2 regions of the Rossellomorea sp. DA94 genome follow, and region 1 is predicted to be linked to the other one. Evidence: riboswitches for the same ligand, from Rfam matches in the RefSeq annotation. Region 1 holds a riboswitch; the other holds the start of a gene.

The links. A riboswitch is a leader RNA that binds a small molecule or an ion and turns the genes downstream of it on or off. The one in region 1 is predicted to bind S-adenosylmethionine.
Region 2: it holds a riboswitch for S-adenosylmethionine, as region 1 does, so the genes downstream of both, P8596_RS18320 (methionine ABC transporter ATP-binding protein) here and P8596_RS20660 (homoserine dehydrogenase) in region 1, are expected to answer to the same signal.

Annotation. Positions count from the first base shown of each region.
Region 1 is NZ_CP122397.1:3,950,598-3,961,928, reverse strand. Features, by position in the region: gene P8596_RS20675 (helix-turn-helix domain-containing protein) at 1-79, shown strand, start outside; gene P8596_RS20670 (hypothetical protein) at 108-368, shown strand; gene P8596_RS20665 (DUF2254 domain-containing protein) at 415-1,800, opposite strand; SAM riboswitch class I at 2,058-2,168, shown strand; gene P8596_RS20660 (homoserine dehydrogenase) at 2,301-3,548, shown strand; gene P8596_RS20655 (aspartate kinase) at 3,597-4,793, shown strand; gene P8596_RS20650 (L,D-transpeptidase family protein) at 4,832-5,326, opposite strand; gene P8596_RS20645 (spore coat protein) at 5,438-6,070, opposite strand; gene P8596_RS20640 (LysE family transporter) at 6,206-6,835, shown strand; gene P8596_RS20635 (YqcI/YcgG family protein) at 6,900-7,643, shown strand; gene P8596_RS20630 (amino acid permease) at 7,653-8,957, opposite strand; gene P8596_RS20625 (arginine deiminase family protein) at 9,087-10,034, shown strand; gene P8596_RS20620 (DoxX family protein) at 10,117-10,518, shown strand; gene P8596_RS20615 (GGDEF domain-containing protein) at 10,630-11,331, opposite strand, start outside.
Region 2 is NZ_CP122397.1:3,509,852-3,521,182, reverse strand. Features, by position in the region: gene P8596_RS18365 (PucR family transcriptional regulator) at 1-148, shown strand, start outside; gene P8596_RS18360 (DinB family protein) at 284-772, opposite strand; gene P8596_RS18355 (GNAT family N-acetyltransferase) at 1,294-1,800, shown strand; gene P8596_RS18350 (hypothetical protein) at 1,916-2,146, shown strand; gene P8596_RS18345 (GNAT family N-acetyltransferase) at 2,208-2,753, shown strand; gene P8596_RS18340 (lamin tail domain-containing protein) at 2,844-5,834, opposite strand; gene P8596_RS18335 (MgtC/SapB family protein) at 6,227-6,757, shown strand; gene P8596_RS18330 (glycerol-3-phosphate responsive antiterminator) at 6,794-7,363, opposite strand; gene P8596_RS18325 (iron-containing alcohol dehydrogenase) at 7,633-8,805, opposite strand; SAM riboswitch class I at 9,324-9,430, shown strand; gene P8596_RS18320 (methionine ABC transporter ATP-binding protein) at 9,551-10,576, shown strand; gene P8596_RS18315 (methionine ABC transporter permease) at 10,566-11,228, shown strand; gene P8596_RS18310 (MetQ/NlpA family ABC transporter substrate-binding protein) at 11,240-11,331, shown strand, end outside.

The DNA of each region.
Region 1 (11,331 bases):
ATACTCCGAGTGTAATTACTATATTCAAAAGCTCTACAATGGGAAAATGGTTAAAGAAAAAGAATGCGTTAACAGCTAATCACAATACCCTGTAAAGGAGAGATAGGATGGAAAACCCAGATCGATTAATTTCGTCATTCGATGAGGTGGCCTTAAGTGATTATAAAATGCCGATCATCTGTATCTATCAGAGTCCGAAAGATTATCAAGGCATGTTTGTAGCAAGACTATTCGATGTGAATCAGCCGACACATAACATTTTGATGAGACCAACTTTAGAAGCGGTCAGAAGTGAAATCCCGGAACGATTCTCCGTTGTACCGAAAGCTCAAGGGGAAGATGACAGCATTGTCGAAACGTGGATATGACTCTCGTAAAGAAGCTTCATTTCTCTCTGAGAGAAATGAAGCTTCTTTACGTATTTTTGTTTGCGTTCGGATAGAATTTATCTTCGATTTCTTTATATTCCCTGAAGTGGCCGGTGAGGCGTGCAAGCTTATGAACCTCTTGGAGAAGAAAGGTTTTATCTAATTCGTAAATGACCTCCCTTTCGATATGATCGATGGTGTTGCAGGCGAATTCCCAAAGATCTTTGTGCTTCGAAGGCTGGATGGATTCGGCTAAAAGTGCCAGTGCACGTACGATTTCCGTTATGATTAAGTGATTGTCTTTCGCATAGTGTCGAATATAACCAAATCCACGATAGAGATAATAATCGAACGGTTCCGATTGGAGGATGACCCGTATCCTTTCATCTTGGTCGATTAAATAGGGTGTGAAGGATAATTGATCCTCCACCGTCAGCATCAAATCGGCCATCTGGTCGATCGTGTTCGAAGCCGTTTTGGGATCGTCATTCCCCAGGGATTTAATCGCCACCTCTGCGAGTTTGTGGATCCCCATCTGCAGGTCTTGGATTTCTGTCTCTTTATGGCCCATTTCAATGAATTGAAGGTATGAATCAGTAAGGATATTGTTTGTTTCAGGGCCCCATAAGCTCAGTATTTCATTTCCGGCGAGTACATAATCGCCCACTTTATAATGAAGCTGTAGGAGAAGATTCTCTTTCTGTGCGCGTTGAATCATTCCCTGGAAGTCTACTAACTGAATATATCCGGAGTGCTTAGCCTTCACATGAACAATGTTCTTTTTCTCTTCCTCCATGATGTCCCCATTTTCTGTCGTGCGATGTGCTTCTAAATCCTTCTTCAGCGTCTGATGGATCATCACTTCAGAAACCTGTTTCATATTATACGTGATATTATGGACCTGCATCCAAGTCGACACATGATTAATGAAGAAGATGAAAGTGACGGCTGAAAGAAAGGCAAGGAAGATCGTCATCATGGGTGCAGCGACAAACATCTCCTTCTTTGAACTACCGATAAACAGAAAGAGAAGGAGGACATAAACAAAACTCCCATTAAAAATACCGAGGGCGTGCTGCGTCTGCTTGTCCGAAATGAAATCCAAAAGCATTCTTGGAGAGAATTGACCACTGAACGTCGTCAACACGACTAAGAGGGAATTAAGTGTAAAGGCACTGAGCGTCAGAACGCCACCGATAAGTGTGCTCACCAGGATTCTGGTGACAGAGGCATCCATACTCAATAGATCGAACGTATACTGTGAGATTTCCAATGATAGATCCAAGTAAAGGGTAATGGCTACCAGCAGTACGGCAAGACATATGTATAAGAAAGGCATATACCATATGGTCAGCCGGATTTCATGCATGCGCTGACGTTTTGACATGAGCAAATATTTTCTGATGGAAAGGGGGAGCATTTTTTTAAACATGATTGAAACGGTTCCTTTCTAGTAAATGGATATGGATTAGTTTTCCCTGCCAGTGTAGGTTAAAACCTGAATTTCAAAAATAGATTCATAGAGGGTGGATGTTTCAAAGGAAATCACAGTAAACCCATGTGAAATTAAGTTGTCTGACAAATTAGAAAGAATTTTTTAAAAATACCGAAAATGGTATTGACGGAGGAATGAATCACCTATATAATCCAATTCATACTCAAATATCAAGTGAAAACGTAACGTTATATCTCTTATCAAGAGCGGCGGAGGGATAGGCCCGATGAAGCCCGGCAACCTGCAGGATCAGTCTGTAAAGGTGCCAATTCCTACAGATTCCATGTGAATCTGGAAGATAAGGGGAGGAGCATACACACTAAGCCCTCTTCTTACAAGAAGAGGGCTTTTCTTTATACCCTCATTCTTTCCACCATGCCCGGTGGATCTTCAGAAAGAAGCGATGCGATACAAACGACAAAAAGGAGGCTAAAAAGATGTCAGCGATAAATGTGGCGATACTGGGCTTTGGAACTGTCGGTCAAGGGGTTTGTGAAGCCATTGATACTCACCAGGACAGATTGAAGGAAGCACTCGGGAAAGAGGTGAAGGTGAGGGCGATTCTCATCAAGGACCCGGTTAAACAAAGGGAAATTGATCCGTCCATTAAGGTTACGACAGAATTCAAGGACATTCTTGACATACCGGATCTTCATGTGATTTTTGAAGCGATTGTAGGAGAAGAACCGGGATACACGTATTTATCGAAAGCGGTGGAGAAGGGGATTCACATCGTCACGGCCAATAAAGCCATGTTTGCTAAATTCGGCCCCAGCCTTATGGAGAAAGCAAAACGTCACACTGTATCCGTTGGTTTCGAAGCGACAACAGCCGGAGGGATCCCGGTCATCGGCACGATCCGCCAGCTCCTGAAGGTAAATGAAATCAAAAGCATCCAAGGCATATTGAATGGGACTTCCAACTTCATTTTGTCCCAAATGAGGAAAAAGGGTCTTTCCTTTGAGACCGCTCTAAAGCAGTCCCAGGAAAAGGGGTACGCAGAGGCGGATCCGACGAGCGACATCGAAGGATATGATGCCTTTTATAAATTGCTGATTTTGAGTCAGACCGCTTTTGGCAGACAGCCAGATTGGAAGGATATCCGACGCAGGGGGATCACACACTTGACGGCAGAATGGCTGCAGGCAGCCGAGTCCTTCCGATTGCGCTTTAAACACGTAGGTTCATTGGAACGTGACGGATTCAATCGGATCAAAGGTGAAGTAGAGCCGGTCCTCGTCCACGACACCCATCCTTTCTACGGTGTGGAGGATGTGGAAAATGCGATTTCATTAAAAGGGAGTCTCGTAGGAAGAATCACACTACTTGGGCCGGGCGCCGGTAAATGTCCGACAGGAAGTGCTATGGTGGAGGACTTTCTTTCACTGATTCAAGGGAAATACACGGCCTCTCCTGAAAGTGCAGTACACAATGGAGAGGTTCTGGAAGATAGCACAGGCCAATGGGTCTTACGTGTTCCTGCAAATGAAGACTATCAAAGGTGGATTCCGTTGTTCACACTGAAAGACCGCATTCAGCTTGGCGATTTCCTGTATGTCTTTGTAGAAGGCAGGAAAGAGGACATAGAATCAGTTCTTACATCACAGGAACAGATCCAGGCAGTGTCCATCCTGGACGAAATCCCACTTGAAAATGCAGTGAAAGAAGGGATTGCGGTTTCCTGACGATTTTATTAAAAAAGCAACAGATCTGATAGAAAGTAGGGGGATCACTTGAGTATCGTCGTTCAGAAATTTGGTGGAACCTCTGTAGGTTCTGCGGATCGAATTAAACGGGTAGCAGGTTATGCGTTGAAGGAAAAGGAGAAAGGGCATGACGTGGTGGTGGTTGTATCGGCCATGGATAAAACGACGGACGCCCTTGTAAAGCTTGCGGGAGAATTGTCTGATGTTCCCCGGAAAAGGGAAATGGATATGCTCCTTTCAACAGGGGAACAGGTCACGATTTCCCTTCTGACAATGGCCCTCCAGCATAAAGGGGCGGAGGCAGTATCCCTGACCGGCAGGCAGGCTGGGATCCGGACAGACGCGGTGTTCGGCAATGCCAAGATCACTTCCATAGAAACAGGGAGAATCGAAGGGGAATTATCAGCCGGACGGATTGTGGTGGTCGCTGGTTTCCAAGGAGTTACAGAGGATGGTGAGCTCACTACGCTTGGAAGGGGTGGTTCAGATACAACCGCAGCTGCCCTTGCTTCCGCACTGAAAGCGGATCGATGTGACATTTACACGGATGTGGACGGGGTGTATACCTCAGATCCGAGAGTGGTCCCACGGGCTGCTAAAATCGACGGTTTATCGTATAATGACATGCTCTGTTTTGCCACGATGGGAGCAAATGTCCTGCACCCTAGAGCGATTAAGCACGCAAAGGAACATCTTGTCCCTTTAATCGTCCGTTCGAGTTTAAAGGAGGGGCGGGGTTCCGTTATTAGTGCTAAAGCTCAAAAGAATGGAAGCATAGTCGGCGTGGCGCTCCAGAAAGGTATTTCAGTCCTTACCATCCATGGGTGTGATGGAGGGGAATCCTTGATTCTGTATGACCTTGATTCTCACCATATCGAAACAGAGAGGATCAAGCATAGAGAAGACCTTGCACTGATCATAAAAGATGAGGATGTCCATGCAGTGAAGAAAATCGTCAGCGGCTATAGCGGGGCATATTCTCATTTTGAAATAGCGGAAGATCTATCGAAAGTATGTGTGATAGGGAGTATCCAATCTTCCGGTGAAGTAAAAGAAAAGGTCACCAATGTTTTTCATGATTATCATATCGGGAAAGTATCGGTTTGGGAATCATCGGTTGGCCTAAGTGCCCTTGTCGATCGCGGTGACGTTGAAAAAGCAGCAAGGATTCTCCACATGCACTTTGGTCTGGATTATATTGAATCCAAAAGGGCGATATTATAAAGGGAAAAGTGTATAGTCCTGTCTATACACTTTTTTCTTTATGGATTGATGGACACAGGCGTCCCGACAGGAACAATCTTAGAGAGCTCTTCCACGTCTTTGTTATACATCCTTATACACCCCTTGGAGACTGCATTCCCGATGGAAGCAGGGTTGTTTGTACCATGGATTCCATAGCTTTCCTTCGATAAACTCATCCACATCGTCCCAAATGGCCCCCCTGGATTCGGTGCTTTATTGAGGATGATGAAATCCCCGATGGGTGTTTCGAACAGGACTCTTCCTACAGCGATGGGATACTGTTTTATCTCAACCCCATCTTTGAATAGACGGAGGGTGCGATTGTTAACAGAGACTTCTATTCTATAAGGATTGCCGGTAGTATCGGGGATACCGGGAATGGTGATCGTTTGTCCTGGATAAATTTGATCCGGATTGATGCCCGGATTGGCAGTCAGGATGGCAGAAAGCGGAGTCCTGTAGTCCCTTGATATTTGTCCCAGTGTTTCTCCTGTTTTCACCGTATGAATCAACAGGGGTCACCTCCTGTTTCACTTTCACTTCATACTATGTGCAGATAAGGAAATCAGTGAGAAGCGGAAAATAAAAAACGCCTGCATTCTGAGGCAGGCGTTATGTGGACGTTATTGAGGAAGGTTCTGCTGTGGAACTTCCGTATAGCTTTGCAGCATGAGGGTCATATCCTGGTCATTCAGTTGAGGGACCTGATAGTATCCATGCTTGTTCTGATAAAGGAAAATTTCATAGCTCATTTCAATGAAGTTCGGCACACTGTCCGCTACAACCCGTCGCAACACAGGGTTTGTCATTTCGAGAGCCGTCATGGCAAGGAGAGTGGCCAATGATTTGGTCTGTCCGAGCATATACGCAGACAAACCTTTGTCTGAAAGGTCATTCACGGACTGATTGGGCTTTTTAGGAGCACCCGGTTTGATGCCGTAAGTGGCAGTGTGGGATTGGTTCATTTTGTATTGCTGGGTGGGTACTTGTGGATCATGTCCCGTTGAAAAGCTCCCTACGATTGAATTATACATAGTCGTTACAAATGCGGTCTGCCGTTTTACGATATCTTTTAACTCAGGGTCCTGAATATGTTGATCATACATTTGATACTGATCGAGCATGCTGATGATTCCTGCGATGATTTCATGGGCATCGAACAACTCATGTCCCCCATGATCTTTACTTTGGGCGTTCATCATGTTCGGTGGCATCCCCGACCCGGGTTGGTTCATTGGCTGCTGTTGATTTTGCACAGATGTTCTCCTCCTATGGTAAATAGTATCGTTGATTAGAATAACCGGATTGATTATATTTATTCCGAAATCGATTTAATACTTCCGGACTTGTCCGAATACAATGGGAAGAAGTCGATTTGAAGGTGGTCGAACATGAGTATCTTTATTAGTTATATTGTGTTGGGTTTATCCCTTTCAGCACCGATGGGTCCGATCAATGCAGCTCAGTTGGACAAGGGGATCCGATTCGGTTTCCTCCATGCCTGGCTTGTCGGGATTGGAGGGATGGTGGCGGACGGGATCTTTATGCTCCTGATTTATTTTGGGATTGCTCAATTCATTGATATCCCGATCATCAAACTTTTTTTATGGATAATTGGATTTTTTATTCTGACCTACACGGGGATTGAAAGCCTTCTAAAGTCCGGAGACATTGAGGCTAATGCTGGGAAAAATCATAGTGAGACAAAAGGGAAGGCCTTTCGTACAGGATTTTTTATGGCAATATCCAACCCGATGAGTATTTTATTCTGGCTCGGGATCTATGGTTCCATCCTTGCTAAGACGTCAAGCTCTTACGAATCGTGGCAGGTCCTAGTGTACAGTCTGGGTATTTTTCTCGGTATCACCATTTGGGATGTGACGATGGCCGGTGTCGCAACGGGGGCGAGGAAGCTTGTCAGTCCGGGGATCCTGCGCTTCATTTCCATTGTTTCCGGGATTGTTTTGATGGGTTTCGGCATTTATTTCGGCGTGGAAGCCTGCAGGTTATTATTCGGCTAGACAGACACCCAGACGGTTTCTTCCTAATAGGATACATGAGTAATCCTAAGGAGGGATCGGCTATATGTTATGTTCAAAGAGCTGGATCGATCAACATATGGAGAAGCTTACCCCGTGGCAGCAATCCGCTTACCGCCACTTCTCAGCCATGATGCTGGATGAAGAGCATCCTTATCCTTGCGTACCCGGGAAACAAGGGTTTCAATCTGATACACTTCGTTTCGGTTTTACGGGGGATCCAAGAAGTGGGGAAGCTTCGGAAAAACTGGCATCTTACTTAAAACAATACGGTGAGATTTCCAGGGAGACTGGAAATTACGCTTCTCTGGTGGTGTTCTGTCATTCAGATGTGATAGGGGAAAATCTGTCGGTTGAAACCTATGAGCAGGTTTTTTGGAATATGTTGAACCGTGTCCACCAAATGGACGAAAAGCCCTGGCCGGATCACATCGGTAAGGATCCCCATGATCATACGTGGGAGTTCTGCTTTGATGGAGAACCTTATTTCGCCTTCTGTGCAACCCCTGCTCACAATGTCAGGAAAAGCCGTCATTTTCCATACTTTCTATTGGCATTCCAGCCCAGATGGGTTTTTGATGAAATTAACTCCTCAACGGCATTTGGCCAAAAATTAAAGAAAGTCATCCGAAAGCGGCTGGTGGAATATGACGATATCGAACCTCACCCAAGTCTGAAATGGTATGGGCAGGAAGACAACTATGAATGGAAGCAATATTATCTGCGTGATGAGGATACTTCTATAAGTAAATGCCCGTTTTCACATATGCATAAAAAGATCAAGAGTTAAAGGCAGCCTTTAACTCTTTTTTCTTTTCACAAATGCCGCAGAGGCAATCAGCAGGATGAATCCGAGACTCACAAAGAACCCTATCCGGCTCACATCATCAAAGAGAGTACCACTGATGGCGAATAAGATAAGGAAAAGGGCGATCAGCGTCTGAATCAGATTCCAAGCTGTTTTGCTCAAAAGTTTGAGGGAGGAGGCAAGGATAAAGATCCACGTATAAAGAAGCATCAGTCCTGCAGCTGTTGTGATGTATTCGAATAGTCTTTCGGGGAGGAGCATGGCAATCACAATCGAGATGGCAACGACTAAAGTTGTTAGTCCGAAAGCAGGAAGTGGTATGCTCCAGTTCCCTTTCCTCGAGAAAATCCGTGGCGCGTCCCCTTCCTCAGAGAGGGCGACAAGCATCGTCGTCACAGCGTACAATGACGCGACCATCGTCGAGAAACCAGCAATGATCAGAATGGAGTTGAAGACATGTGGGACCCATGGAAGGTCATATTGTTTCAGGGCTGTCAGAAATGGACTTTCATTCGGATCAATCGCTTCAGCCGGAACCATCTTCAAAACAAGATAGAAAGAAAGAACATAAAGGAAGGTTAACGTCATCAGCATGATGTTCCCCGACTTCGGGGCATCCTTTGGATCCTTCAGTTCTTTGGCCATCAGACCCATCACTTCAATTCCACCGAATCCATAAAAGGCAAACAGTAGGGCAAGCCATAACCCCTTTCCCTCGACGGGAAGTAGGGTGGAAATGGGATTCTGAAGCTCAGGGCCAGATGCTTCGTTTCCGAGCCACCCAAACATGGCGGCACCCGCTACGAGGATGAACATGACGATCGCAGCCGCCTTCATCACTCCAAAGAGATTCTCCATCTGCTCGACTCTCTTCACTCCCAATAGAATGATCACCAGACCAAGACCCGCAAATCCGGCAGTGAAAATCCAAAGGGGCACTCCTGGAAACCAAAACTGGGCAAACAGTGCTAGGGCGGTTAATTGGCTCCCCATAATGAGCATCTCCGCTGACCAGTACACCCAGCCGTTACTGAACCCGGCCCATGATCCGTATGCTTTCTTGGCATAGGTACGGAATGAACCTTTTTCAGGGTGTTCTGCCGTCAGTTTGGCAAGTGCCTGGAAGACCATCCATGTACCAATACCAGCGATTAAATAGGCAAGAAGGACAGAAGACCCGGCCCGTTGAATCGGAATGGCCGAGCCTAGGAAATATCCCGTTCCAATGATGCAGCCCACCCCGATGAAAGATAGCTGCCACCACGAAAGATTCGTTTCATTCGTACATTTACTCACATCACTTCACCTGACCTTTATCCTCCATAGTGTGACATTCCCTCGGATGAATTATGTGAATGGGACCGGAATGATTTTCATGGGAACGGAGAAAGTAAGGAAAGACTGATAATAGAGAGGGTTCTGCTGATGGTAAAGATCAATGCGAATTGTTGGAATGAACATGGAGAATTGAAAACGGTGTTGGTATGCTCGCCTTCTTCACTGGATGTTCCCGATCAACGCACGGCGGATTACGTCGGATGGGAGAAACCGGTTAACCAGGAAAAAGCGAAAGAAAATCATAAACAGATGATTCGTGCAATGGAGGATGCGGGTGTTACGGTCATCGATTACTCCAAGCATCTTAAGGATGAGGCCGGGCAGTTAAATGACCAGCTTATCAATCGTGTTTTTGTACGAGATCTGGCATGTGTATATGGGAACACCGTGATCCCGGGTGATGCAGGTATTACCATGAGAGCTCCGGAATACGTTCACAGTCATGAGTTGTTTCAGAGGTGGTTTGATGAGAATACCTTTTCCATACAGGACAATAACCGGTTGAAGGCGCTGGAGAATGGGGATGTATTCGTTTTGAATCGTGATACGGTTTTCATCAATACCGGGCTCCGGTCCAGCATTGAAAGTGTAGAGATGATGAAGGGAAAAATCTTTCAAGCTGGATTTACTGAAATCGGGATCATCGACTTACCCCGTACCGGTGAAACTATGCATTTGGATATGAATTGTAATGTAGCCGGGGCAGACCTCCTGATTGCCAAAAGCTATATGCGTCTTTTTCCTGTGCAGGTCGTCAATGAAAAAAGTGGACGGTATGTGATGATGGAAGACTATATCAAGCGGCATGGATTTGATGTTCTCTGGACCGATGATGTGAAACATACGGTGGCTGACATCAATTTTTTAAATCTGGATCCTGAAACGCTGTTGGTAAGTACGAAAGCCAATAAGAAAATATGGAAAGATCATCCGAAATTAAAAGCTAAGAAACTGATTGAGGTGGACGTAAACGAACTTGAAAAAGGCGGTGGTGGAATCCGTTGTATGACCTTGCCATTTGAACGGAGCGAGTAATACACAGTTCCCTTTATGAAAGCAATGAAGTGATCCATTTTGGATGACTGATCGTTAGCTTGATTAAAGAGGAGTGGTTAAGATGAACAAGAGAGTAGAATGGTCCCTTCTGATTGGAAGGGTGGTCCTGGGGATGATCATGGTCGCCCATGGAATGCAAAAAATAATGGGTATGGAGCAAACCATCGAGATGTTCGATCAAATCGGCTTACCGGCGATCATGGCCTATACAACGGCAATCATAGAGGCTGTCGGTGGATTAATGTTAATCATCGGTTTCTATGTGATTCCATCAGCTGCTGCATTGGCGGTGACCATGTTGGGAGCGATTGTACTGGTTAAATTTAAATTGGGTCTCATCGGAGGATATGAGTTTCCTTTAGTGCTATTGGCATTGTCAGTCATGCTTTCAATCACGGGAAGTGACAAGTGGTCCGTCATGAGTGCGCTCAATAAACAACGTCAGAAGGTCACCAGTTTATGATAGAAAGGTTGGATGAATGAAAAAGGAGAAGGGAGTCGACACCCTTCTCCTTTTTCTTCCAATTCCCTACATCATTTCCTGGGAAAGGATGTTGAAACTTGTTGTGCTTTATCAGTGTATGGCTTGAACCATCTGGAAATCACATACTTTATTTCGTCCTGTCCGTTTCGCAAGATAAAGGGCCTTATCTGCCTGTTCGAAAATTTCCTCGCCGTCCTGGGAAAGAGTATCTGGGAAAGTGGACACCCCGATTGAAATCGTGATGCGGATCGATTGTTCCTCCGTAATGAAAAAGGAATGTCTTTCAACGGCTGCCCTTATCCTTTCCGCTATGACCATCCCATGAAAATGGGGACAATCCAGGAGGAGGATACTGAACTCCTCTCCTCCGTTCCTTGAAACAATATCAAAGGTCCTGGAGTGGTGCTTCAACACTTTTCCAAGCTCTTTCAGAACTACATCACCGGCATGATGACCGAATGTATCGTTTACGTTCTTGAAGTGGTCGATATCAATGAGGAGTAAGGATAGTTTTTCATGTCTTTCATGTGCGTGTTTCAAGGCCTCATTATAACTAACATCAAACTGTCTTACATTGTTCAGGCTCGTGAGGAAATCTTTCGTCGCATTCTGTTCCAGTTGATGATATTGTTCATTTGAACGTTTGATCTGCTCGGCAATAAAATAAATGATAAAGGCGACCAGAATAGAAGTAATCGTATGATAAGGAATGATTTTCAATGCATTCAAGAAACCTATGTTGATTTGTAACAAGATGAAAATGATCATCAGGGAGGCCAGGTTCATAATCTG
Region 2 (11,331 bases), 440 kb from region 1:
GAATTACCGGATCAAGAAGATACAGGAACTGACTGCGATTGATTTTAATGATTTTAATATGAAGGTGTATTTGTATACAGAGTTGTTGCTGTTGAATAATGTGGAGGCTTATTATCAGCGGTATAAGGATGCGTTGAAGGGGATTTGATATCGGTAAAATTTTTAACAAACAATAATAAAATCCGAACGAATTCGATTTTCATTAAAGAATTTTGAATCACCGTTCGGATTTTTCTTTGGATATAACCCTTTTGAAGTAGAGTGAGCACGTCCCTTGTTTACATTAAAAACTGCGTTTTGCTGCCCAAACTCCCTGCATTTTACTGAGGAATACAATTTGTCCAATATGATAGGCGTCGTGCATGGCTAAACTCTTCAGTTCAATCATTAATGGATTTTCATCAGGGATTTCTCTATACAAATCTTCTAGTTCTGATGTTGCTAGGATTTTTTCTAGTTCACGATGAACATGGAAGTATTCTTGTTTTGTTTTCTGCCAATTTTGAGATGTTTCAGTTGGTAATTGATATGTAGCGTCATTATTTTCTGCCTGTGGTTCATTGGCTGTTTCACCAAGAAATCGTAACAGAATTCGTTTTTCAAAGAAAAGCAAATGACACAATAATGCCCAAATGGAATGGGCCCCTTCAGCTGGTTTCCAAATGGCATGTTCTAAGGTGATATCCTCCAGAACTTTTTCAAGTGGTGGAAACCAGTCTTCTCGATCTAAGCAGCTTGCCCATTGCTGTAACAAAACCGTCCTTACATCCATTTTCTATTCCCTCCAATGTAATTCCTTAAATAGATAATCCCTAGTTCAAAATTTATTTTGACGTGATGTATATAGCAATTAATCTGTTCTTCACTAGAACAATGAAGGCGACATTATTCAAAATATTCTAATATGATTTTACCATATGTTGTATTAATGAAAAAGAACAACTGTTTTAAGATTGAGCTACGGCGCAGAGTAGAGTGATGACCCCTTTTGAAAATAATGGAATTAACTTATTGAGGCGTATGAAGTGAAATATACTGAAAAAAGAAAACATATGATTAAAAATTGTTTTTAGGTTATAGAGGGTTTTAACAGCATAAGAAGGAATATAGACAAAAAGACCAGATCCATTTTAGGTCTGATTTTAAAACTTTTTACTGTAAAGTGAAGAGATATTTACACTGCTATATCTGCTGCTAATTATTTTGGTGTGATTTAAGAGTAGAGTGGAGACGGTTTTTACTCTGCCTTTTCCTATAGCCCTTCCCCAAAAAAATCGACAAGGAGGTTATCAGATGACAAGTGGATTCTCAATAATGGATTTTGAAATAATGACTGAACGGCTTTACTTGAGTATATGGGAGGAATCAGATGCATTTTGGTATAGGGAACTTGTTGGGGAACGTGGAGTTGATAAGCCAACTCTTGAAGATGCACGCCAACATGTTATCAGTTTACGTGATAGAGCACTGGAAAGTGGTATAGGTGCACTTACAATCCGACGCAAAAATGAAGGAGATATGATTGGGTATTGTGGATTAATTATTGGTCGTTCTACTATAGAAGAGCCGGAAATTGCTTATGAACTGTTCAAAAGTGTCCACGGGAAAGGCTATGCAACAGAAGCTGCATCAGCAATTATAGAAGCTGCGGGCGCAACTGGGCGTAAACGTCTGTGGGCTACTGTTGGGTCTTGGAATATTGCTTCCTTTCGAGTTCTTGAAAAGATTGGTTTCATACGCCACCATAGTACCTGGAAAGAAGATGGAGAAGAAGTTGTTTGGAACATGCGTGATCTTTAGATATCAAATAACTTAAGATCAACTATTTGATCCGACTTTTGCCCTTATTAAATTGTTGGGTGGGCTGGATAATTGAAGGGGAAAACTAATTCCCAAACAAAGTGAGGTATATCAAGTGGACTTATTACTCTGGATCACTATTGGCTTCATTATAATCGGATATATTGTGCTCACTTCTATGAAAACAAGTATGGAAAATAAGCTCGCATATTTAAAAGCAAATTCGGAAGATGAGAAGAGCTCAGTGAAAGCTAAATCCATCATTTGGTGGATAACGAGTGCCACTGTATGGGGAATTGTTAGTATGGTTCTTATTGTTTGGTATTTTCATAATCACTTTGGATGATGGGGTTGAATGATCCTTAACTAATATAGTTTCAAAACATCATAAAAGGAAGTATGTACTATTGGGTAGTGAAGATAAAATCGTCATTTCTCCATTAAAGGATGAATTAATTGATGACATCAATCAAACAAATGATTCTTTTAAAGTGTTTGGAAGGCTTGTACCCAGTTTTCAATCAGGGAAATGGTCTTTTGAAGAAAAACTATTTGATGAAACCAAAGATATTCGTTTTCCAGATGACAACCTTGATTGGAGCCAATATATAAACCAAGAGGATAAAGCGTTGTTCTTAGCTTATATGAATAATACCTGCATAGGACAGATTAGGGTAATGAAGGATTGGAATCGCTTCTGTTATATTGAAAACATTGCTACGAAGAAAGAGTATAGAGGCAGTGGAGTCGGAAAGCTGCTATTAAATAAAGCTGAGGACTGGGCGAAACAAAGAGGACTTATAGGAATGTCCCTGGAAGCACAAGATGATAATCTTGGTGCATGCAGATTTTATCTAAAACAAGGATTCATACTAGGTGGAGTTGATACATTGAAGCAGTCCTATAACCCTAATATTGAAACCACTTTGTATTGGTATAAATTATTCAATTAAAGAGGTCTTAACGCCATAAGAAAAAACCAGATCCATTTAGGTCTGGTTTTTTCACTCACTGAGATCCTTCTCTTCTATGACGACTTTATATTACTCAATCCCCTTATCATCCTTCATCAACTTCTTCATATCAATCTTAAGCATCCGGTCCATCGGGTAGGTGGTGGTGTAGCGGTATTTGTTGGCGCCGGATTCGAATACGACGTAGAGTTCTTTCTGTATTTCCACTATTCCCTCAGGCATTGGGATGGCTTCGACACTCTGGCGTGGTTTGGCCGTGTGACCATCCAGGAACCATAATGGAACTTGTTTTCCTTCTACTGTGGCATAGGCATGTGGTTCTTCCTTCAACGGATATTCATAGCGATACAGAACACTGTCGTTTGCCCTGCCGTAAGAAGTGCTGAGAGTGACACCGTTTCTTGCTGCCTTCTGCATGATGGCTCCCTGGACTTTTCCTGTCGTTGATAACACGTAATCCGGTACGGCGTTGATGTCAGGTGAGCCATTCCACTGCTCTTTACTCAGCATGTCGTTGTTTCGTTCTAGATCGAATCCGATCATCCATGCGTAATGCATTTCTCCGTCCCTGTTCTCGATGTGATGAGTTGGGTCGGTCGGATAGGAGCTTGCTTCATAGAATTCCCCGACCCAAAGGATGCCTTCATCATAGACGGTGTAAGCCGCTTCGACAGGGATGGGGATCTGTTTGGTGAACTGGATTTCCCCGTTGTTTGGTGCATTGACCAGATCGCTTAGATCGAAGCTGAATAAATGATTTTCGGATGCGACCCAGCCGTGATCACGACTGACGGTCACTCCGCCTGCGTGTCCGGTATACGGTGTGCCGTCCGTATTGTAGAGGACAACGGATTTCACTAATTGTCCCGTTCTGCGGTCTGTAACGGTAATAGTTCCCGGTCGGATCCCATCATCGACGTAGCCGATGGTAAGGAGCCAGTCTTTTTTCTGATAATAGGTCAATCCTTGTGGAACGAGGCCTTCTGATAGTCCGGCAATCACCGGGCCGTCGGTACTGATATCCCACAGGTCCTGGTAGGCTGGGTCTTTCGCGTGTTCCGAACGTTCAACCTGGGTGATGAGCTGGTGATCTGGTGTGACGGTTACAGGCTCTGATTTCTCCGATACGTTTCCTGATATATCCTCTGCGCTTACTTGTAACGTGTATGTTTGATTGCCCACTAACGTATAAAGAGTAAAGTCGGTCTGGGATGGATCGACGGAATATTCAAGTTCTCCATCTTTGTAAATGTGATAGCGATATAGATCGGTTTCACTGGAAGCGTCCCATGTTAAAACGGCTTCCCCGTTGCCTGCAGTGGCTTTCACGTTGGTCGGTGTTTGCGGTGCTGCTTCATCTGACACGGGACGATCCGGTGCTTGATCTTCTATGACCCATCCAGGTGTCGGACTTTGACCCGCTGCCAATTTTTCCATCGTCCGGGTATTATCCTTTGGATAGGAATAGGTGACGGTTTGTTTTAGGGAAACGTCCTCTCCTGAATAATCGGCCCTTACTACTTCCCTTCCATCAGGGTCGTAAACGGTCAGTGTATTGCCGCCGTTGACTAGGCCGGCGATATCACCGAGGACAATGATATCCTCTTCCTGAAGATACTTACTACTATAAGAATAAAAATAGTTATAGTTGAACGCTTCAAGGGAGATAGGGCTGATGGCAGTGTTTCTGGTCCAAATCACCACCGTATCCCATGGCTTCAAGATATGAGTGTCCCCGATTTCTTTGTCCCAGTTATAGGACGCGATCCGATATCCTTTCAAATCGATCGGGTCCGGGCTGTTGTTATAAAGCTCGAAGTATTCAAATGCATCATAACCTGCATAGTTATCTGTATTCGGAATCAATTCCGTGATCAGCAAGTTTGGTGTCGGGACGTTTTCACTCGGACCTGTGACGAGTGGTTTGGTAGGTTTCGATTCGTTTCCGACTTGGTCGATTGCCGTTATTTTGAAAGAGTACTCCCTGTTCAATTCCAGAGGGGATACGTTCATGCTATTTTGGTCAGCATCAACTGTGCCGTAAAGCGTCCCGTTGATGTAGACGCGGTATCCGGCAAGGTCACTTTCAGGATTGGCATTCCAAAGCAGCTTGACATGATCCTTGCCTGGAGTTGCTTTCAATCCGGAAGGCGTGGCTGGGGCTTCGCTGTCCACGATTTCCTGTGGGACGGCCCGGACTTCTTTTGTTGCCGGGGATTCATTTCCTTCTGCGTCCACGGATGTCACCCGGAATGTATAGGTCTTTCCATTCTCCAATCCATTTATGATTGATTTGGCAGCCTCCGTGGAGGTAATCGATCCATCAGATTGGTAGATTTGATAGGAAACGGCACCGTCTGTCGCTTCCCACTCAAGGGTAACCGACTGGTTGGCTGGAGTTGCCTTCAGGTTTGCAGGTGTCGAGGGACCAGCTACCTGTCCGGTCAGAACGACGCCTGGAGTCGGCTGTTCATCGTTTTTCATCTTTGTCATCGCACCAGAGCTGGTGGCCTGATACGTGATGCTCCGGTTCGTGATGCCGTCGACTTCTCCATCATTGATGAGAGCGGTACTGAGGATTGTGCCGTCTGCGTTCGCAATTCCTACCTGACGCAGGCTGCTGTCATGCAATCCCTGCCCGGAAGAGGTCAGCTTGACTTCGTATACATCCTCGGGCGTTAGGTTCATCTCATAATTGGAGTTGAACTCCCAAAGGGGTACATCAGGATAGGCCAATTTCTTTAACCATAGGACGAGGGAATCTTTTGGCTGGATGATTTTATCTTCGATGGGCCAGCGGTTGGCCGGGCTTGAGAAGTTACTTGTGAAGTATTGAAGCTGATAGTCCTGCAGGTTGATGGCTTCTGAGGTGGTATTATAGATTTCGACGTACTCATAGGGCTGTCCTGACCCAGCAGACTTGGTGACGATTTCCGTAATGATAAGGGGCGGGGTGGTTTCTTGCGCACTTGCGTTGTGGACCTGAAGCAGTAAAAGTCCTGTAATGGCGAAAGCAAGAAAGGCGGCTATCCGGGTGATTGAGTTGGTTTTCAACATCATTTCCTCCTTTTTTCTATTGTTTATGTAAAAAAGAAAAGAACCCCATGGCAATGGAGTGCACGATGACCGTACACACGATTGACACAGGGTTCTCCTCATCTCTACCCACTATATTCACTGTTTAATTCCATAATACAATGGACCCACGATTTAGGAAATGGGCATTTCGATTTAATTTAGTGTATATTTAGAATTTTTAGATATATCATTGAAATGAAGAGGAAGTTGGTGTATGATGAAAGGAATAAGATGAAGCTTGGTAGGAAGAGTAGAAGAGATCCCCTATGAAGCGAATGGTATGATTTTTTTCACAATACTGTGGAGAAATCATCAATTCGTTTTGTGGCGCGGTCTCTTTTTCATTTAAGGAGGAAGAGGGTATGGCGAATTACATGAATGAAGTAACGAGGTTCTTCTGGCAGCATGATATTTATTTCCGAATTGTCGTGAGCGCAATATTAGGATTCATCATAGGTTGGGACCGGACATCCAAAAATAAGCCCGCTGGTTTAAAAACATACACATATGTATCAGTGGCTTGTACCTTGATCACGATCGTCTCGATCGAAGGCGCTGAGATGCTCAGTCAACCGGGGAGTGGTAAGATGATGGATCCTTTCCGTCTGGCAGCGCAGATTGTTTCCGGCCTTGGGTTCCTTGGTGCAGGAGTGATCCTAAAGGACGGATTGAGGGTGAAAGGACTCACTTCAGCAGCGATGATTTTTTACGTGGGGGGAGTCGGTATCGGCATTGGAGCTGGATTTTATTCCCTCGTCATCTTTGCCACACTGGTAACCTTCATTATTACGAAAATAGGAAACATCTTTGAAGAACGGGAGATCACAATCGTACGGGTTCGCCTCCCGTGGATCGGGAAAAAAAGAAAATCAGACGGCGATGCAGAAAAAAAGGTAGGGACCTAAAAGGACTGGAACTCGAGGAGTTCCAGTCCTTACTAGTCAAACATCCAAATTCCAAAGCTTCGGATCCCCGGAAGAAATAGCGAGGGCGCCGGCACTCAGTCCATTCAGAATATCCTGCTTATTACTGATCAAGCCACCAGCGATGATGGGTAGGGTAGTCATTGCAGTCAGCCTGTCAATGACAGAAGGCATCAGACCAGGAAGGACTTCAATGGCATCGGGCTTGCAGTTATGGGAGATGTCAATCCCCTTCTCAAGGGCATTCCGGTCGATGAGAAAAAGACGCTGGATTGTCATCAAACCTTCTTCCTTTGCATACTTGATCAAATTGCTCCTCGTCGTAATGATGCCAGCGGGTTTCCATATTTCTGCTATGTATTTAATGGCACTCTTCGTATTGGACAACCCATCGATGAAATCAATATGGATAAACGTAGTTTTACCGGCTTCCTTCAGCTTTTTTAAATAGCCGTTCATCGAAATCAAATTGCCCGTAAGGATGAACACGATGTTGGCGTTTGACTGTATGGCTTTATCCAAGTCTTTTTCTTCCTTGATGGAAGCGATGACCTGGGATTGGACGATGTCGATAATGTTTGGTTTCATGGACTTGGCCCCTTTTAATAGTCTGAATATTGTTTTTCTTTTAGTATAGCATAGTTGTTTTTAGGTGGTGAGAGGAATAATCTAAGGTAGACCTTTGCTTATCGTGCCTACCTAATATCACCCAGAGTGCCGTAAATCAGAAAGAAAAAAGAGCAAGAGAAGACGGCTGGGATGACTAGTAACACTGGGGAAAGAATCATGTTCACTAGTAAAAAGCAGAGCCCGGGAAATCCCATAAGCTCTGCTTTACTTATTTGTTCAATTGATCTTTACGCTTTCACTAAAGATTCCTTGCCATAGTAAGCGGCTTTAAATAGCTCTTTCATTTGTTCTTGACTAGTCTCACGTGGATTGGTGCCTGTGCATGGATCTTCCATAGCATTTTCAGCCATTGTATCAACATGCTTGTTGAACTCTTCTTCGGATACACCGTAGTCCTGAAGGGTAGTCGCAAGACCGAGGTCTTTGTTCAATTGATAAATATATTCAACAAGAGAATCAGTCAATTCTGTATCGTTATTTCCTTTCAGGTTCAGACGGCGGGCGATTTCAGCAAAGCGATCTTCCACGACTTCACGGTTAAACTGGATGACGTAAGGCAGGTAAATCGCATTGGCATAGCCATGCGGAATGCCGAACGTTGGACCACTTTTGTGGGCAAGGCTGTGCACGTTACCGAGTACAGCGTTGGCAAAGGCCATGCCTGCCATGGCTTGAATGGTGTGCATTTTCTTAGCGGCTTCCTGATCGCCCTGATAAGAAGCAAGAAGGTTATCCTTTATCACTTCAGCTGCGCCTAGTGACAGGATATCCGTATACATGGTACGCGGTTTCGCTACATATGCTTCGATGGAGTGCGTGAATGCGTCCATGCCGGTATAAGCAGCAATGTGCTTCGGCAGTTCTTTAATCATAACCGGATCGATAATGGCGACATCCGGTGTTAGTTCGAAGTCAGCAACTGGATATTTCACGTTCGTGGTTTCATCGGCCAGAACAGAAAGGTTGGAAACTTCCGAACCACTTCCGCTTGTCGTCGGAATACCGGCAAATTTCGCTTTATTGCGAAGTCGCGGCAGTTCGAATGGCTTAATGGCATCTTCAAAAGCAAGGTCCGGGTGCTCATAATAGAGCCAGATCGCTTTTGCAGAATCCATCGCCGATCCTCCGCCGATTCCGATTATCCAATCCGGCTGGAACTCATCCAGCTCTTTTGCTCCTTTTTTGACCATTTCAAAAGTAGGCTCTGTATTGTAGCCTTCCAGTACTTTTGTTTCTATATTGGCAGCTGCCAGGTGTTCCTCTACCTTGATGAGGTTTCCGTTACGTTTAACAGAACCTCCTCCAATAACAAGTGCGGCTTTTTTACCTTCAAAAGACTGTAACACTTCAAGTGCATTCTCTTCGAAATAAATATCGCGTGGAATTGTAAAACGACTCATAGTAAAAATAGCCTCCTTAAGTTTCATTGATTGATTATCGTTTTAAGTGAAAACATTACCCCTGCCGTTCATCGGAGGGCAATGGAATGTAATATTCCCATTTCTTGAATGAATAAAACATCACTGGTTGCTCGCAAAGCATCTGGAAAGTTTCATAACGGACTTGTATTAAGACAGAATTCACATACGAATGAAAAGTGAAAATCACCATGCTACTTGCTCCAAACTTAAGATCTCTCCGATTTTCATAAGAATGGGAATTAACTATAAGTCTCTTTTTCAATCACTGCTATTTTTTTGTGGTTGGGCAGAATAATAGAAATATTTTCTTCTAGTAACTTAGTGAATTGAAACGAAATGAATATATTGGCCAATTAAAGACTGGTTAAAGTGACCCTAGTTGAATAGACCTACACAATACAAAATATTCAAAAACAGGTTTGACAAACCAATTCAAATCCTTTACCATTACCCTAATGCTTAAACGCATCATAACTTTAACTTAATAAAGCGATATCTTCTTATCAAGAGAGGTGGAGGGACTGGCCCTGCGATACCTCGGCAACGGGTTCTTAAATGAATACCGTGCCAATTCCATCAAGTCATATGACTTGAAAGATGAGAAGAGCGGGACATATACATATTTGTGCCTCTCTTCTTATGAAGGGGGGCACTTTTTATTTTCACCCATGTCCATAAAACCCAGGCATCAGGAAGAATACATAACGAAAGGAGCAAGTCTTGTATGATCAGAGTTCAGAATGTTACGAAAGTATTTGAGACGAAGGATGGCCCCTTCACTGCTTTGAGGGATGTTTCCTTTGAAGTGAAGAAGGGAGAGATTTATGGGGTGATCGGATTCAGTGGGGCTGGAAAAAGTACGCTTGTCCGCTGTCTCAATTTTTTAGAGAAACCATCTTCAGGAGATATTTTCATAGAGGGTCGCAGCTTGAAAGATCAGTCGCCCATCGATTTGAGGAAAGAGCGGCACCGTATCGGGATGATCTTTCAGCACTTCAACCTGTTTCAATCCCGGACGGTGGCAGGGAATATCGCCTATCCTCTGAAACTGGCAAAATGGCCGAAAGATAAAATCAACGAAAGAGTAAAGGAGTTGCTTGCGTTTGTCGGACTCGAAGATAAAGCGAAGCATTATCCTGATGAACTGTCTGGAGGGCAGAAGCAAAGGGTGGGGATAGCAAGGGCCCTGGCGACGTCTCCTTCGATTCTGCTCTGTGATGAAGCCACATCCGCCTTGGATCCACAGACGACGGAATCAATTCTGAACTTATTAAAGAGAATCAACGCGGAGTATGGCATTACGATCGTGATGATCACCCACGAAATGGGGGTTATCAGGGAAATTTGTGATAAGGTCGCGGTCATGGAAAATGGAGAAATCGTGGAAGAGGGAAGCGTCTTCGATATCTTCTCCGACCCGCAGACCTTGACAACCAGAAACTTTGTGAAGAGTGTCATGAATGATCAGCTGCCGGCATCGGTTCTTGATAAATTGAACGACAGCAAGGAAGGGCGCATCTGCCGCCTCATATTTAAGGGGGATTCGACAGGCACGCCGATCCTTTCCGAAACGGCAAAGAAATTCAATGCCCATATCAATGTATTATTCGGCCAAATCACGGAACTCCAGGGCAAGCCGTTCGGGAATCTCATCGTACAAATCATCGGCAGCAAGAAGGAAACAGAAGAGATCCTGGAATATTGGAAGAACAGATTATTCGTAAGCGAGGTGGAGAAGCGTGCAAGTTAACTGGGAATTATTCTGGCCAAGAATTATTGAAGCGACATGGGATACTTTGGCGATGGTGTCATTCTCCCTTCTGTTCGCAACATTGATTGGACTTCCCCTCGGTATCATCGTCGTGGTGACGAGAAAGGGGCACTTACTCGAACATAAAGCCGTCTTTTCAGTACTGAGCAGCATCATCAACGTGTTTCGTTCGATCCCGTTCATCATCTTGATGGTGGCCATCATCCCCTTTACAAGATTGGTAGTGGGAACGTCGATCGGAACGGCGGCAGCGGTCGTACCGCTTGTCGTATTTGCGGCACCGTATATTGCGAGACTGGTAGAGAGCTCGCTCCTTGAAGTGGAGCCGGGGGTCATTGAAGCGGCGGAGTCCATGGGGGCGGGGCCGTGGCAGATCATCTTCGGGATCCTCATTCCGGAAGCACTGAGTACACTGGTCCTGAATATCACAATCGCGACCATCGGCCTTGTCGGTGCATCGGCCATGGCCGGAGCAGTCGGAGGCGGTGGCCTCGGAGATCTCGCCATCGCATACGGATATCAGCGATTCGAAACATCCGTCATGATTGTGACCGTCATCATTTTAGTCGTGATGGTGCAGGGACTTCAGACAGCAGGGAATACATTATCAAAAATCATCAGGAGACGATAGGAGAGAGGAATATGAAAAAATCAATCAGTCTAGCAAGTATCGCGATTCTATTATTTACCCTACTATTGAGCGGTTGCTCAGGAAACAGTGCATCCGGTTCAGG